DNA from 3 places in the Streptomyces sp. NBC_00358 genome. Region 2 is predicted to be linked to each of the others. Evidence: riboswitches for the same ligand, from Rfam matches in the RefSeq annotation. Region 2 holds a riboswitch; each other region holds the start of a gene.
The links. Region 2 has a riboswitch for cyclic di-AMP ahead of OHT01_RS33785 (C40 family peptidase). Riboswitches for the same ligand answer to the same signal wherever they lie in the genome.
Positions count from the first base shown of each region.

Region 1 (3,886 bases), 3.8 Mb from region 2:
GTACGGGCACGGGAGTCGGACCCTTCGATCGCGTTCGGCGAACCGGAGGAGTCCGAACCTCTCGGCGCGACCGTCTCCGCGACCCTGGACGAACCCCGCCCGGAACGCCTGGTGCTGCGTGACGTGGCCGCGGGCACCTGGCGCCTGGAGGTGGACCCGGGCCACGGCGGTACCCGGGTGTACCCCGACGGCCTCGAATGCACGGAGGACGCGCTGGAGACGTACACGATCGACGAGTCGGACCCGTTGTCCGCCCGTGCCCGCTCGACCTGGTCGATCCGACTGCACCGCCCCGACCTGCCGTGGGACGCCCGCGTCGAGACGGCCTCCGCCATCACCTGCGACGCACAGGACTTCATCACGACCGACGAGGTCGTCTGCAAGGACGGCGACGAGGTCGTCTTCCACCGGACCTGGGAGAAGCGGATCCCGCGCACGGCCGGCTGACGGGCCCGCCGACAGTACTGCCGACAGGACTGGCGACAGGGGTGCCGACAGGGGGCCGACAAGGCCTACGGGGGCGGGAGTTCGCCCTCGCGGGCCTCCTGCGCGCCGCGCATTCCCATGCCCGCGCGTCACGCGCGCACACCGAACCCCCTTACCCCGGGCGGCACTTCAACACGCGCCCGGCCGACACCCCGGCTCGGAACCGGCCGCACCCCTGACGCCTGCCGTACCCCGCATCCCCGCACACCCCCGCACATCACGCGCATCCCGCGCCGAATCCTCTGCCGATTCCCTGCGCGAAGAGCCGTCCGACGCCCGCCCGGGGGCCCGGCACCCACCCGCCACCGGAAGATCGAATGCCCGAATTACCCGGCATGCCGCCTTGATGACCCTTGGTCTCGTGAATTGAGTCACCAGCGAACCGGGGAGCCCTCGCCCGCCGCCTTCCGGCCAACCCGTTCGCCAAAGGCAAGTTGAGGATCCAATTCCGGCGCAATCGGACTTATTCCCCGTGCCCTAACCAGGCGAAAGCGATCTTCGCAGCCAAATCTGGCCTTGTTCCGGACATGTGCTCTCGCATACGTTCTCGTCGATCCCGGGCGGATCGCCGAATCCTGCCGCCGCCCGGAAACCCACCCACCCACGCACGGCAGGAGCGGGGGAACCACAGGTAAGCCGCCGATCCGGACACACCGGACCGGCTAGGGGTGAAGCCGCGCCCAGAACGCGGCCGGGCATCTCCCGCCCGAACCCGACAGCTCACCTCGCAGGCGTCGGAGAGGAAATTCGTCATGCCCGTACGAGGCAAGCACCGCCGCACGAAGACCAACGTCATCACCCGGGGCATGATCGCCGCCGGAACGGGCGGCATCGCCCTCGCCCTCCCGCTCGTGAGCGCCACCGGCGCCCAGGCCGCGACCCCGGCGCAGGCTCCCCAGCTCACGAAGGCCGCCCACACCGCGGTCGTCCCCAACGTCCAGCTCCTCACCTACAAGGTGGTCGCGGGCGACACCCTTTCGAAGGTTGCGCAGAAGCACCCGACGAGCGGTGGCTGGAAGAAGCTGTACACGGCGAACCGCGCGGTCATCGGCGACAACCCCTCCCTGATCCGCCCCGGTCTGAAGCTGACCGTGGGCACGAAGACGCTGAAGTCGACCGTCGTGCGCACGACCGCGAACGCGACCCCGGCCGTCGCCAAGTCCACGGTGACCACCGCCACGCAGGCCTCCGCCAAGACGTACGCCAACAACCTCGACGGCTGGATCAAGCAGTCCCTGGACGTCATGGCCAAGGCGGGCATACCGGGCAGCTACGACGGCATCCACCGCAACGTGATGCGCGAGTCCTCCGGCAACCCCAACGCCATCAACAACTGGGACTCCAACGCCGCCGCTGGCATCCCCTCCAAGGGTCTGCTCCAGGTCATCGACCCCACGTTCCAGGCCTTCCACGTCCCGGGCACGTCGATGAACATCTACGACCCGGTCGCGAACATCACCGCGGCCTGCAACTACGCGGCCAAGACCTACGGCTCCATCGACAACGTCAACGGCGCCTACTGATCGCACCCCCGCTTCCCCCTCGCCCGCCGGCGGCACCTTTCGAGGTCCGCCGGCGGGCGCGTTGCCGCCGCTAGAAACCGAAGAGACGCTCCAGGACCACCGCGATGCCGTCGTCCTCGTTCGACAGGGTGACCTCGTCGGCCACCGCCTTCAGTTCCGGGTGGGCGTTGGCCATCGCCACGCCGCGCGCGGCCCAGTCGAACATCGGGATGTCATTGGGCATGTCACCGAAGGCGAGCGTCCCCGCCGGGGTGAGTCCGAGGTGCGTGGCGGCGAGAGCGAGTCCCGTCGCCTTGGTCACACCACATGGCTGGAGTTCGACGGTGCCGGGCCCGGACATGGTGACCGTCGCCAGTGAACCGACCACACCCCGCGCCGCGGACGCCAACTCGTCGTCCGACAACGACGGGTGGCGGAGCAGGACCTTGCTGATCGGCTCCGTCCAGAGGTCGTCCCGGCGCGGCACCCGCACCGCCGGCAGCGTCGGATGCGGCATCACGTACCCCGGCTCGATGAGCGTCAGGCCGTCCACACCGTCCTGGTCCACCGCCGCGTAGAGCAGTCCGACCTCCGCCTCGATCTTGCCGAGCGCCGTCTCCGCCAGTTCCCTGTCCAGGGTCACCGACCAGAGCATGCGGTCCGCCCCGGCGTCGTACAGCTGCGCCCCCTGTCCGCACACCGCCAGTCCCTCACCGCCGAGTTCGTCGAGGAGCGGTCGCACGCGCGGGGCGGGGCGGCCCGTCACCACGAGATGCTGGGCACCCGCCTGGATCACCTTCGCCAACGCGGCCCGGGACCGGTCGGAGAGTGTGTCGTCGCCGCGCAGCAGCGTTCCGTCCAGGTCAGTGGCGATGAGTGAATATGCAGTCGGAGCGGCCATGATCCGAAGAATACGGATCGAACGACTCATCGGCCCGGCGTGAACCGGACGACGTCCGGTATCCCGTCAGCAACGCCGTTCACCGTACGGTGGCAAGCGCGTTGCGACCGCTTCGGATCACGCAGGGTCCGCTTCCGCCCACACCGACTTTCCCGCACACGACCGACCACAACACCCCAACACGCCCGGCGGCAAGGAGACTCGGTGTCCGGCCGCCTCGAAGTCGGCTCGCACCACGACGGTGGCCGCCGACGAGTACGGACCCGCCCGACACCAAGTCAGAGGAGACACATGCCCGTTGAGCCGATCGAGTCCGCCGGGCCCGCTGAGTCCCTCGGGTCCGCCGGGTCTGCCGAGTCCGCCGTCTCGGCCTGGTCCGCTGTTCAGCCTCCTGGACCGTCCCACCCGGTGACCCCGTTCCGCCAACACCTGCGCACCGCAGGCGAAGCCGTGATCCGGCGCTTCCCGGACTCCCTGCGGTCCGAGATCTACGCCCTCTCCTTCCGCATCTGGCGGATCGACGGCGACGAGCGCCATCCGTATGTGGCCATCGGCTACAACACCGAGACCCAGTACGGCCGGGAGACCTACCCGGAGGACCCGGGCGAGGCTCGCTGGAACTACGCCCTGTGGCTGCTGGACGGTTTCGAGATGCTGGGCAACGTCCCCGAGGACCCGGCCGGCAGCCCGCTGTACGTCGACGAGGTCAAGGAGTTGGGGATCTGGTTCGACGGTGACTACGACTTCTACGCGATGGATCTGCCGGAGGAAGCCGAAGCCGAACTGGACGCCAAGTCCGACCTTCTCCAACTGCACTTCCACGACTGCGTCATCGACCTCACCCGGCACCTCCACACCGACGGCATCCTCACGGAGATCTTCGGCCGCGATCTCCCCGTCGTGGTCTTCGACATGGACTTCCCCGGGTGGGAGATCGAGGCCACGGAGGCCGCCAACCCACCCGCTTCGATCGTGGACTTCATGGCCTGGCAGCGGG
Region 1 is NZ_CP107976.1:4,132,055-4,135,940, forward strand. It holds gene OHT01_RS17335 (CocE/NonD family hydrolase) at 1-447, shown strand, start outside; cyclic di-AMP (ydaO/yuaA leader) riboswitch at 1,075-1,235, shown strand; gene OHT01_RS17340 (transglycosylase SLT domain-containing protein) at 1,239-2,009, shown strand; gene OHT01_RS17345 (HAD family hydrolase) at 2,080-2,889, opposite strand; gene OHT01_RS17350 (hypothetical protein) at 3,181-3,886, shown strand, end outside.
Region 1: another riboswitch for cyclic di-AMP. It lies ahead of OHT01_RS17340 (transglycosylase SLT domain-containing protein); the one in region 2 lies ahead of OHT01_RS33785 (C40 family peptidase).

Region 2 (3,886 bases):
CGCTCACCAGCGCGCACACCAGGGCGTACCCGGGAGTCTCGACGAGTACCGCGGGCGTCGCCCCCGCCCGGGCCAGCGCCGCCTCCACGCCCTGCCGCGGCGGGTGGTCGGGGGCCATGCTGATCAGCGGCTGCCCGGCGAGCCCGGTGAGCGGCAGCCGCGCCGAGCCCCCGGCGAGGAGGTGGCCAGGAGCGGTCACCAGCACCAGTTCCTCGACCAGGACCGGCTCGACGCCCACGGACGACGGCAACGGGACCGGCGGAGCCGGCTCGTACGTGTGCGTGAGCGCCAGATCCACCTCGCCCGCCGCGACCGCCGCGATCCCGTGCGGAGGTTCGTAGTCCGCGACCGCGAGCGCCACGTCCGGGTGGGCCCGGCGGAAGGCGGTCAGTACGGGCGGCAGCAGATGGATGCCCGCCGTCTGGAAGGTGCCGAGGCGCAGGGTGCCGCCCGACAGTCCCGTCAGCCGGGCCAGTTCGTGCCGGGCCAGCTCCATCTCGTCGAGGACCCGGCGGGCCCGCACGACCAGCAGCTCACCCGCGCCGGTGAGCCGCGTCCCGCGATGCGAGCGCACCAGCAGGGTCGCCCCCGCCTCCCGCTCCAGCTTCGCCACCTGCTGGGACAGGGCCGGCGGGGTATATCCGAGACGCTCCGCGGCCCGGGTGATCGACCCTGCCTCGGCGACCGCCACCAGCGCCGCGAGCCGTGTCGGGTCGTACATCGCATCCCTTCCGGACCGGCGTCACCCCGCCCGGTCTAAACGATCGCTTAAGACCGGCCCAGGATATTCGACATACCTGCTGAAGGCCCGGGCCGGGCAGTCTGAGGGCATGGACGCACAGCTCATCGCCTTCACGGGCGTCGCCGCGGGCATGGTCGCCATGCCGGGCGCGGATTTCACCGTCGTCGTACGCAACGCCCTCGTCTCGCGCCGGGCCGGGGTCGCGTGCGCCCTCGGCATCACGGGCGGGCTGCTGCTCCACACCGCGCTCGCCGTCGCAGGGGTCGCGGCGGTCCTCACCGCCGTCCCGGCGCTGTTCCGGACGCTCCAACTGCTCGGCGGCGCCTATGTGCTGTACCTGGGCGCGCGGACGCTGCGCTCGCTGGGCCGTCCGCGTGAGCGGGAGGCCGACGCGGAGCGGCCGGGCCCGGGGGCGCGTCCGCTCCGGCAGGGCTTCGTCACCAACGCGCTCAATCCCAAGGCGCCCATCACCTTCCTGAGCCTGCTGCCGCAGTTCGTGCCCGCGGGCAGCCCCGCGATGCCGCGGACGCTGCTGCTGGCGCTGATCGTGGTCGTGCTGGCCCTGGTGTGGTTCCCGGCCGTCGCGCTGCTGGTGGACCGGCTCGGACGGTGGCTGCGCGGACCGCGCGCCCCACGCGCCGTGGAGGCGGTCACCGGCGGCGCCCTCACCGTTCTGGGCCTTGTCCTGGTCCTGGAGCCGCTGAGGAGCTGAGACGGCGCCGCACCAGCCACGGCAGCAGTCCCCACAGGGCCACGCAGACGGCCAGGGTGCCCGCGCCCGCCGCGATGCCCGCGCCGCGCCCCAGCACCACGTCCACGACGAGCAGCACCGAACCCGTCAACGCCAGCATCAGGACGCACAGGCCGACGGTGGCCAGCCGCGAGGAGACCTGCACGATGGTCGCTTTGGCGTGCCGCTGGAACAGCGACCGGTGCAGCGCCGCGGGGGCCGTGAAAAGGGCGGCGGCCAGCACCGACAGCAGCAACGTCACCACGTAGGTCGCACGCTGCACGGTGTCCAGGGAGGGGAAGCGCTGGGTGAAGGCGAGCGTCAGCAGGAAGGCGAAGAGGATCTGCACCCCCGTCTGGGTGACGCGCAACTCCTGGAGCAGCTCGGCGAAGTTGCGGTCCGCCCGTTCGAGGGGTGTCTCGTCGCGGCCGGACGTCCGCGTCTCCTGGGGAGGGTCGCTTCGCGCGGACGTCTCGTTCCGGGGCGTGCGGGCCGGGTCGGCGGTCATGGGGAATGAGTAACCACTCCGGCCCGTCTCGCACACGCCTCACACGCCGCGTGTCCCCGGGGCGGCGGTACGCGCCGCGTACCGCCGCCCCGGGGACAGGATCAGCTGACCCTGCCGTACCAGACGCTCCTCGTCCAGATCTTCTGGAGCTTCACCACTTCCCCGGTCTTCGGGGAGTGCCAGATCTTTCCCTTCCCGGCGTAGATGCCGACGTGGTACACGTTCCGGCCCGAGTGGAAGAACACGAGGTCACCGGCCTTGCGGTGCGAGGCCGAGACATGGTGCGTCTTGTTGTACTGCGCCGCGGCCGTACGAGGCAGCTTCTTGCCCGCCTTCTTGTACGAATAGAGCGTGAGCCCGGAGCAGTCGAAGCGGTGCGGTCCCGTGGCGCCCCACTGGTAGGGGGAGCCGTGCTTCGACGCCGCGACCTGGAGTGCCCTCGTCGCAAGGGTGGCCGCCTCGGCGTCGGGTGCGACGCCGGGGACCACGAGGCTGCCGCCCACGGCGGCAAGAGTGAGCGCCGAGGCCGTACCGGCCCGGGTCCACAGCGACGGGACACGATTGAGCGCAGTCATGCGCAACCCTTCGTCAGCCGCCTGTGAAGGATGACCTGTCGGATTCGGGCTGGCGAAGTTGCCCGGCCGCAGCTGCGGCTTCACCCCAAGGACCGCCCGGAACCGTTCCGGCGACCCGTCTAGCTGGGTCCTCCACTCCTGCCGATGCACATCTGTCGACCGGTCATCCGGGCGGCGGCAGGACTCGGCGTCCGCCCGGACCGCCCCGCCGCTGTGGCGGGGGCTTGTCGTCGGAAGGGATCTTCACTCATGAGTGGCGGAAATACCGAGCGGAACCGGCGTTTTGTGGGCTTACTCACCACTCACCCGTTCGGGTGGACACCCCTCTGTTCGAGGGGGTGTTGGAGACATCGACGACGCCCGCACCTGCGGCTAAGGGCTTCATCCCGCCTTTCTGGTCGGCGTGTTGCGCAACTCGGAGGGGTCGCAGAAAGGATCGTTCAATACGCCATCGGGGGGTACACCATCCGGTCCGTTTGAGTCCCGGACCGGACACCGCGGGGCGGCGGCGTGTACCGGCTCGAAAGTGTGGGTGCGTCAACTGCCGGACTCGGGCGGCACGGTGACCCGGGCCGCGCGCCGCTCACCGTCCAGAACCCGCAGGGCCTGAGCCAGCGTCGGGGCGTGCATCTCGCTCTCGCCCCGTTGGTGCATCAGAGTGAGCGCGTCCCGCAGGGCCGCGGCCTTGACGACCAGTGCCTGAGCCGCCCTCAGGCCGCGATAGGTGTCCCCGGGGCGGGACGGGTTGATCCGGCCGAGCAGGTCGACCACGTCGAGGTAGCGGTCGATCAGCTCGGCCTCGGCGCGGGTCAGCGCGGGCAGCGGCGGGAGGTCCGGGATCATCGGCCGCTCACCTCGCGCCGCGCGTCTCGAACGAGGTCCTGCGGCTCGGGCCGATCCGGTCGATCAGCCCATAGGCCAGCGCCGCCGGAGCGTCGAAGATCTTGTCCCGTTCGATGTCCGCTGCGACCTGCCCCGGGCTCTGTCCCGTATGCCGTACGAGCAGGTCCTCAAGCGTCTCGCGGGTACGCAGCAACTCCCCGGCCTGGATGACCAGGTCGCTCGTCCGCCCCTGGAGCGGCTCGTGGGCCGACGGCTGGTGGAGCAGGACGCGCGCTCCCGGCAGCGCGAGCCGCTTGCCCGGCGTGCCGCCGGCCAGCAGGACGGCCGCCGCCGATGCCGCCTGGCCGAGGCAGATCGTCTCGACGTCGCAGGTGACGAACTGCATCGTGTCGTAGATCGCGGTCATCGCGCTGAAGGAGCCGCCCGGAGAGTTGATGTAGAGCGAGATGTCCTGCTCGGGCGCCTGGTGTTCGAGGTACATGAACTGC
Region 2 is NZ_CP107976.1:7,898,857-7,902,742, forward strand. It holds gene OHT01_RS33770 (LysR family transcriptional regulator) at 1-721, opposite strand, end outside; gene OHT01_RS33775 (LysE family translocator) at 831-1,454, shown strand; gene OHT01_RS33780 (DUF6328 family protein) at 1,408-1,980, opposite strand; gene OHT01_RS33785 (C40 family peptidase) at 2,082-2,555, opposite strand; cyclic di-AMP (ydaO/yuaA leader) riboswitch at 2,559-2,723, opposite strand; gene OHT01_RS33790 (hypothetical protein) at 3,093-3,398, opposite strand; gene OHT01_RS33795 (ATP-dependent Clp protease proteolytic subunit) at 3,406-3,886, opposite strand, start outside.

Region 3 (3,886 bases), 6.2 Mb from region 2:
TGCAGTCGGTCGCCGTCCCAGGCGCGCCGGTCCTGGATCGTCTTCAGGGACCAGAGGTCGAGGACGGGACAGCCGTAGCGGTCCGCGATGGCCCGCACATGTCCGTTGTAGGTGGCGATCTTGCCGCGCAGATGCTTGAGCACGGGGACGCCTCGGGTGTCGAAGCCGGTGGTCACCATGACGGTGCCGACGGCCGAGGTGAGGTCTGCGACCGCGCGCTCGAAGCGCTCCGCGACCTCGTCGGGGTCGGTGCCGGGGCGGATGATGTCGTTGCCGCCCGCGCAGAACGAGACCAGTTCCGGGCCGAGCTCCTTGGCCTTCAGGAGCTGGGTCTCGACGATCTGGTCGAGAAGTTTGCCGCGCACGGCGAGATTGGTGTAGTTGAAGTCGCCCTCGGGTCGCCGGTCCGCGAGAAGTACCGCGAACCGGTCGGCCCAGCCGACGAAAGCCCCGTCGGGCCCAGGGTCGCCGACGCCCTCGGTGAAGCTGTCCCCCACCGCCACGTACGACCCGATCACTGATCTGTTGTCACTCTTCGAATCGTCTGCCACATCGACCCATGATTCACCTTCGGATGTGAGCTACGCGACCGTAGGGAAGGGTTGACGGGCGGTGAGATAAACCACTCGCCAAGCATTGGTCAACTCTGGAATAAGGCCCGGATCAAGGACGTTGAAGCAGCGATCACTCGATGGCCGGGACATCGCGGAGAATCGCTCGGCACGGTCGCACATGCCGCCGGACGACAGCTACTTTCGCCGTACACGCGCCTCGTGACGGAAAACCGCCGAAGGCCGGACCCCGGGAATCATGGGGTCCGGCCTTCGGCGGCGGTCCTGCTGTCAGGTCAGGAACGGGGCAAGCTCATGGAACTCGGGGTGACGCGTCAGCCGACGGCGACACCGTGCGACCGCAGGTAGGCGACCGGGTCGACGTCCGAGCCGTAGTCCGGCGTGGTGCGGATCTCGAAGTGCAGGTGCGGTCCGGTGACGTTGCCGGTCGCGCCGGAGAGGCCTATCTGCTGGCCCGCCGTCACGGTCTGGCCCGCCGAGACGGACAGCGAGGACATGTGGGCGTACTGGGAGTACTTGCCGTCGGCGTGCTGGATGACGACCTGGTTGCCGTAGGCGCCGCCCCAGCCGGCGGAGACGACGGTGCCCGCGGCGATGGACTTGATCGTGGTGCCGGTGGGGACCACGAAGTCCACGCCCGTGTGGTAGCCGCTGGACCACATGCTGCCCGCCACCTTGTAGCCGGTGCCGACGCTGCCGCCCTGGACCGGCAGGGTGTAGCCGGAACCGCTTTCGGCGGAGGCCGAGTTGGAGGGAGCCGTGTCGGCGGCCGGGGTCGCCTGGGTGGTCTTCGCCGCCGGGGCCGACGTGCGGGTGGCCGAGTGGGCGGCGCCGGCGAAGGCGGCCTTCTTGCCGAGCGACAGCTTCAGACCCGGGTGGATCAGCGACGGGTCGCCGCCGATGGCGGAGCGGTTGTCGGAGTAGATCTTCTTCCAGCCGCCGCTGACGTTGTGCTCGTCGGCGATCTTGGAGAGATAGTCACCGGCCCGCACCGCGTACGTCCTCGTCGTGACGGTCTTCTCGGCGGCGGGAGCCGCGGCCGCGGCCTTCTCGACATGCTGCGCGACGGCGGTGGCCGGGGTCGCGGCGTGGGCGCCCGTGGCTCCCATCAGAGGCAGCGCGAGCGCTGCGCCACCGGTTCCGGCCACGGCGATGGAGCGGGTGAAACGCAAGGACTTGGGACGGCGGTGCTTACCCTTCGCGGGCATGACGATTTCCTCTCCGGCGCCTGCGGGGTGAGCTGTCGGGTGCGGGCTGGAGATGCCCGGCCGCGCTGCTGCGCGGCTGTACCCCTAGCCTGTTCCGGAGTCCGGACAGGCACGGAACCTGTGGGTCCCCCGCTCCTGCCGTGTACGGGTGAGTTTGCGGATTCCGGGCGGCGGCAGGATTGGGCGTCCGTCCGGATTGAGGCAGAACGTAAGCGACATGAGAGCGCGTCGACAACTGTGCGCGGATTCCGTGCGCTCGCCTTTCTTGATCCATGGTGGAATTGCCGTCACCCTCCGTGGAATGACGATCTTCCGGGCCTCTCAACCTCCCCGGAATTGCGGGCCGGTTGAGAAATGGAGGCGGCAACTCATCGTCACGAATATGACGCTCCTCACGCGACTCGACCCAGGATGCGCTATTCCAGGGCCAGTTGTAATGAAGGCGCCATTTCGGGCAGAACAGTCAGATGCGATGCGGGCGGACATCCATCACATCCAGCACCCCACGTGAGCCGACACGCAAAACGGCGTGCATCAATGCCTCATATCGGCCGAATTCATTCCGCCAGGTCCGCACGGTCGCCCACAAGGCCGACCCTTCGGTGAATTCGAACATATGCACCTATTGGGCAACATCAACGCGGGCTCCGCGTCCGGGAGGCGTCGCCTGTGGACAACTCATTGCCTCAGGAACCCATGTCGTATCGTCGAGGGCGCGAGCCGCACACAACTGCCGACCAGCGACGCCGAGTCCAGCCCTGCGACGCCGGCGGCCGAATGAGGGGAGCCCCCGTGACCCAGCAGGTCCCGTCGACCGAGCCCGAGCTCGGCGGAGTGCGCAACTTCCGCGACGTGGGTGGCCTGCCCACCGCGGACGGCCGACGAGTGCGCTACGGGCACCTGTTCCGCAGCGGCCACCTCGCCCACGCCACGGAGGAGGACGCCGCGTTCCTCGCCTCCCTGGGGCTCCACACGATCTTCGACTTCCGCAATGCGGCCGACCAGAAGCTGGAGGGCCCGGACGTCGAATTGCCGGGCGTGCGGAACGTGAATCTTCCGCTGACCGACCCGGCGGACGGCAGTGAGTTCTGGAAGATGGTCCGCGACGGCGATCTCGACCAGTTGCGCGCGATCCTCGGCGACGGCAAGGCCGCGGCCCGGATGATCGGCTCCTACCGCACGATCATCAAGGAGCGCACGGCCGAGCACTCCCAGGTGCTGCGCGCGCTGGCCGAGGACAGCGTGCCCGCGCTGATGCACTGCGCCGCCGGCAAGGACCGCGCCGGACTGTCCATCGCGATCACCCTGCTCGCCCTCGGCGTCGAGCGCGACGCGATCGTGGCCGACTACCTGGAGTCGAACGCCACGCACCGCCGCTACAAGGTGCACCGCAACAACACCTCGGCCACCGCCTACTCCCCCGAGGTCATGGAGCTGCTCAGCCCCCTGTTCGACGCGCGCGCCGAGTACCTGACGGCGGCGTTCGAGACGGTCGAGGAGACCTGGGGCAGCGTCGACGTCTATCTGGAGCGGGGCCTGGGCATGACGCCGGAGCTGCGGGAGCGCCTGCGCGAGCGACTCCTGGACTGAACCGCACCCGGGACGCGGGCCGCTACTGGTTCTGCGCGCCCAGCGTGAAGAGCAGGTAGACGAAGGCCGCGAAGAGGTGGCCCACGGCGACGTAGATGATCAGCCGTACCCACAGGGCGCGCGGGAACTTCTCCTCCATGGACGGCCGGCGGGGTTCTGTGGGTTCCGTCATGACGTCTCTCCCGAGGTGGGGTGGCCCGTCGCCGGACCGAGGCACAGCGCGGCGACGGGGCTCTGCAGCAGGGTGTGTACGAAGAGGAGCTCGGCTCCGTCGCGCTCGGCGGCGGCGATGCGGTGCGGGGTGAGCGAGTCGAAGTGGGCGCTGTCCCCCGGTTCGAGGACGTGCGCGGTGTCCCCGAGGCGCAGCCTGAGCCGCCCCTGGAGGACGTACAGCCACTCCTCGCCCGGATGCACCCGCACGATGTCGCCCTGCGAGCCGTACGGAACGTGCACGCGCAGCGCCTGCATACCGCGGCCCGCGGCGCCGGCCTGCCAGTACGTCCAGCCGCCCGCAGG
Region 3 is NZ_CP107976.1:1,713,520-1,717,405, forward strand. It holds gene OHT01_RS07060 (SGNH/GDSL hydrolase family protein) at 1-518, opposite strand, end outside; gene OHT01_RS07065 (M23 family metallopeptidase) at 887-1,780, opposite strand; cyclic di-AMP (ydaO/yuaA leader) riboswitch at 1,783-1,941, opposite strand; gene OHT01_RS07070 (tyrosine-protein phosphatase) at 2,573-3,370, shown strand; gene OHT01_RS07075 (DUF6126 family protein) at 3,393-3,509, opposite strand; gene OHT01_RS07080 (helix-turn-helix domain-containing protein) at 3,539-3,886, opposite strand, start outside.
Region 3: another riboswitch for cyclic di-AMP. It lies ahead of OHT01_RS07065 (M23 family metallopeptidase); the one in region 2 lies ahead of OHT01_RS33785 (C40 family peptidase).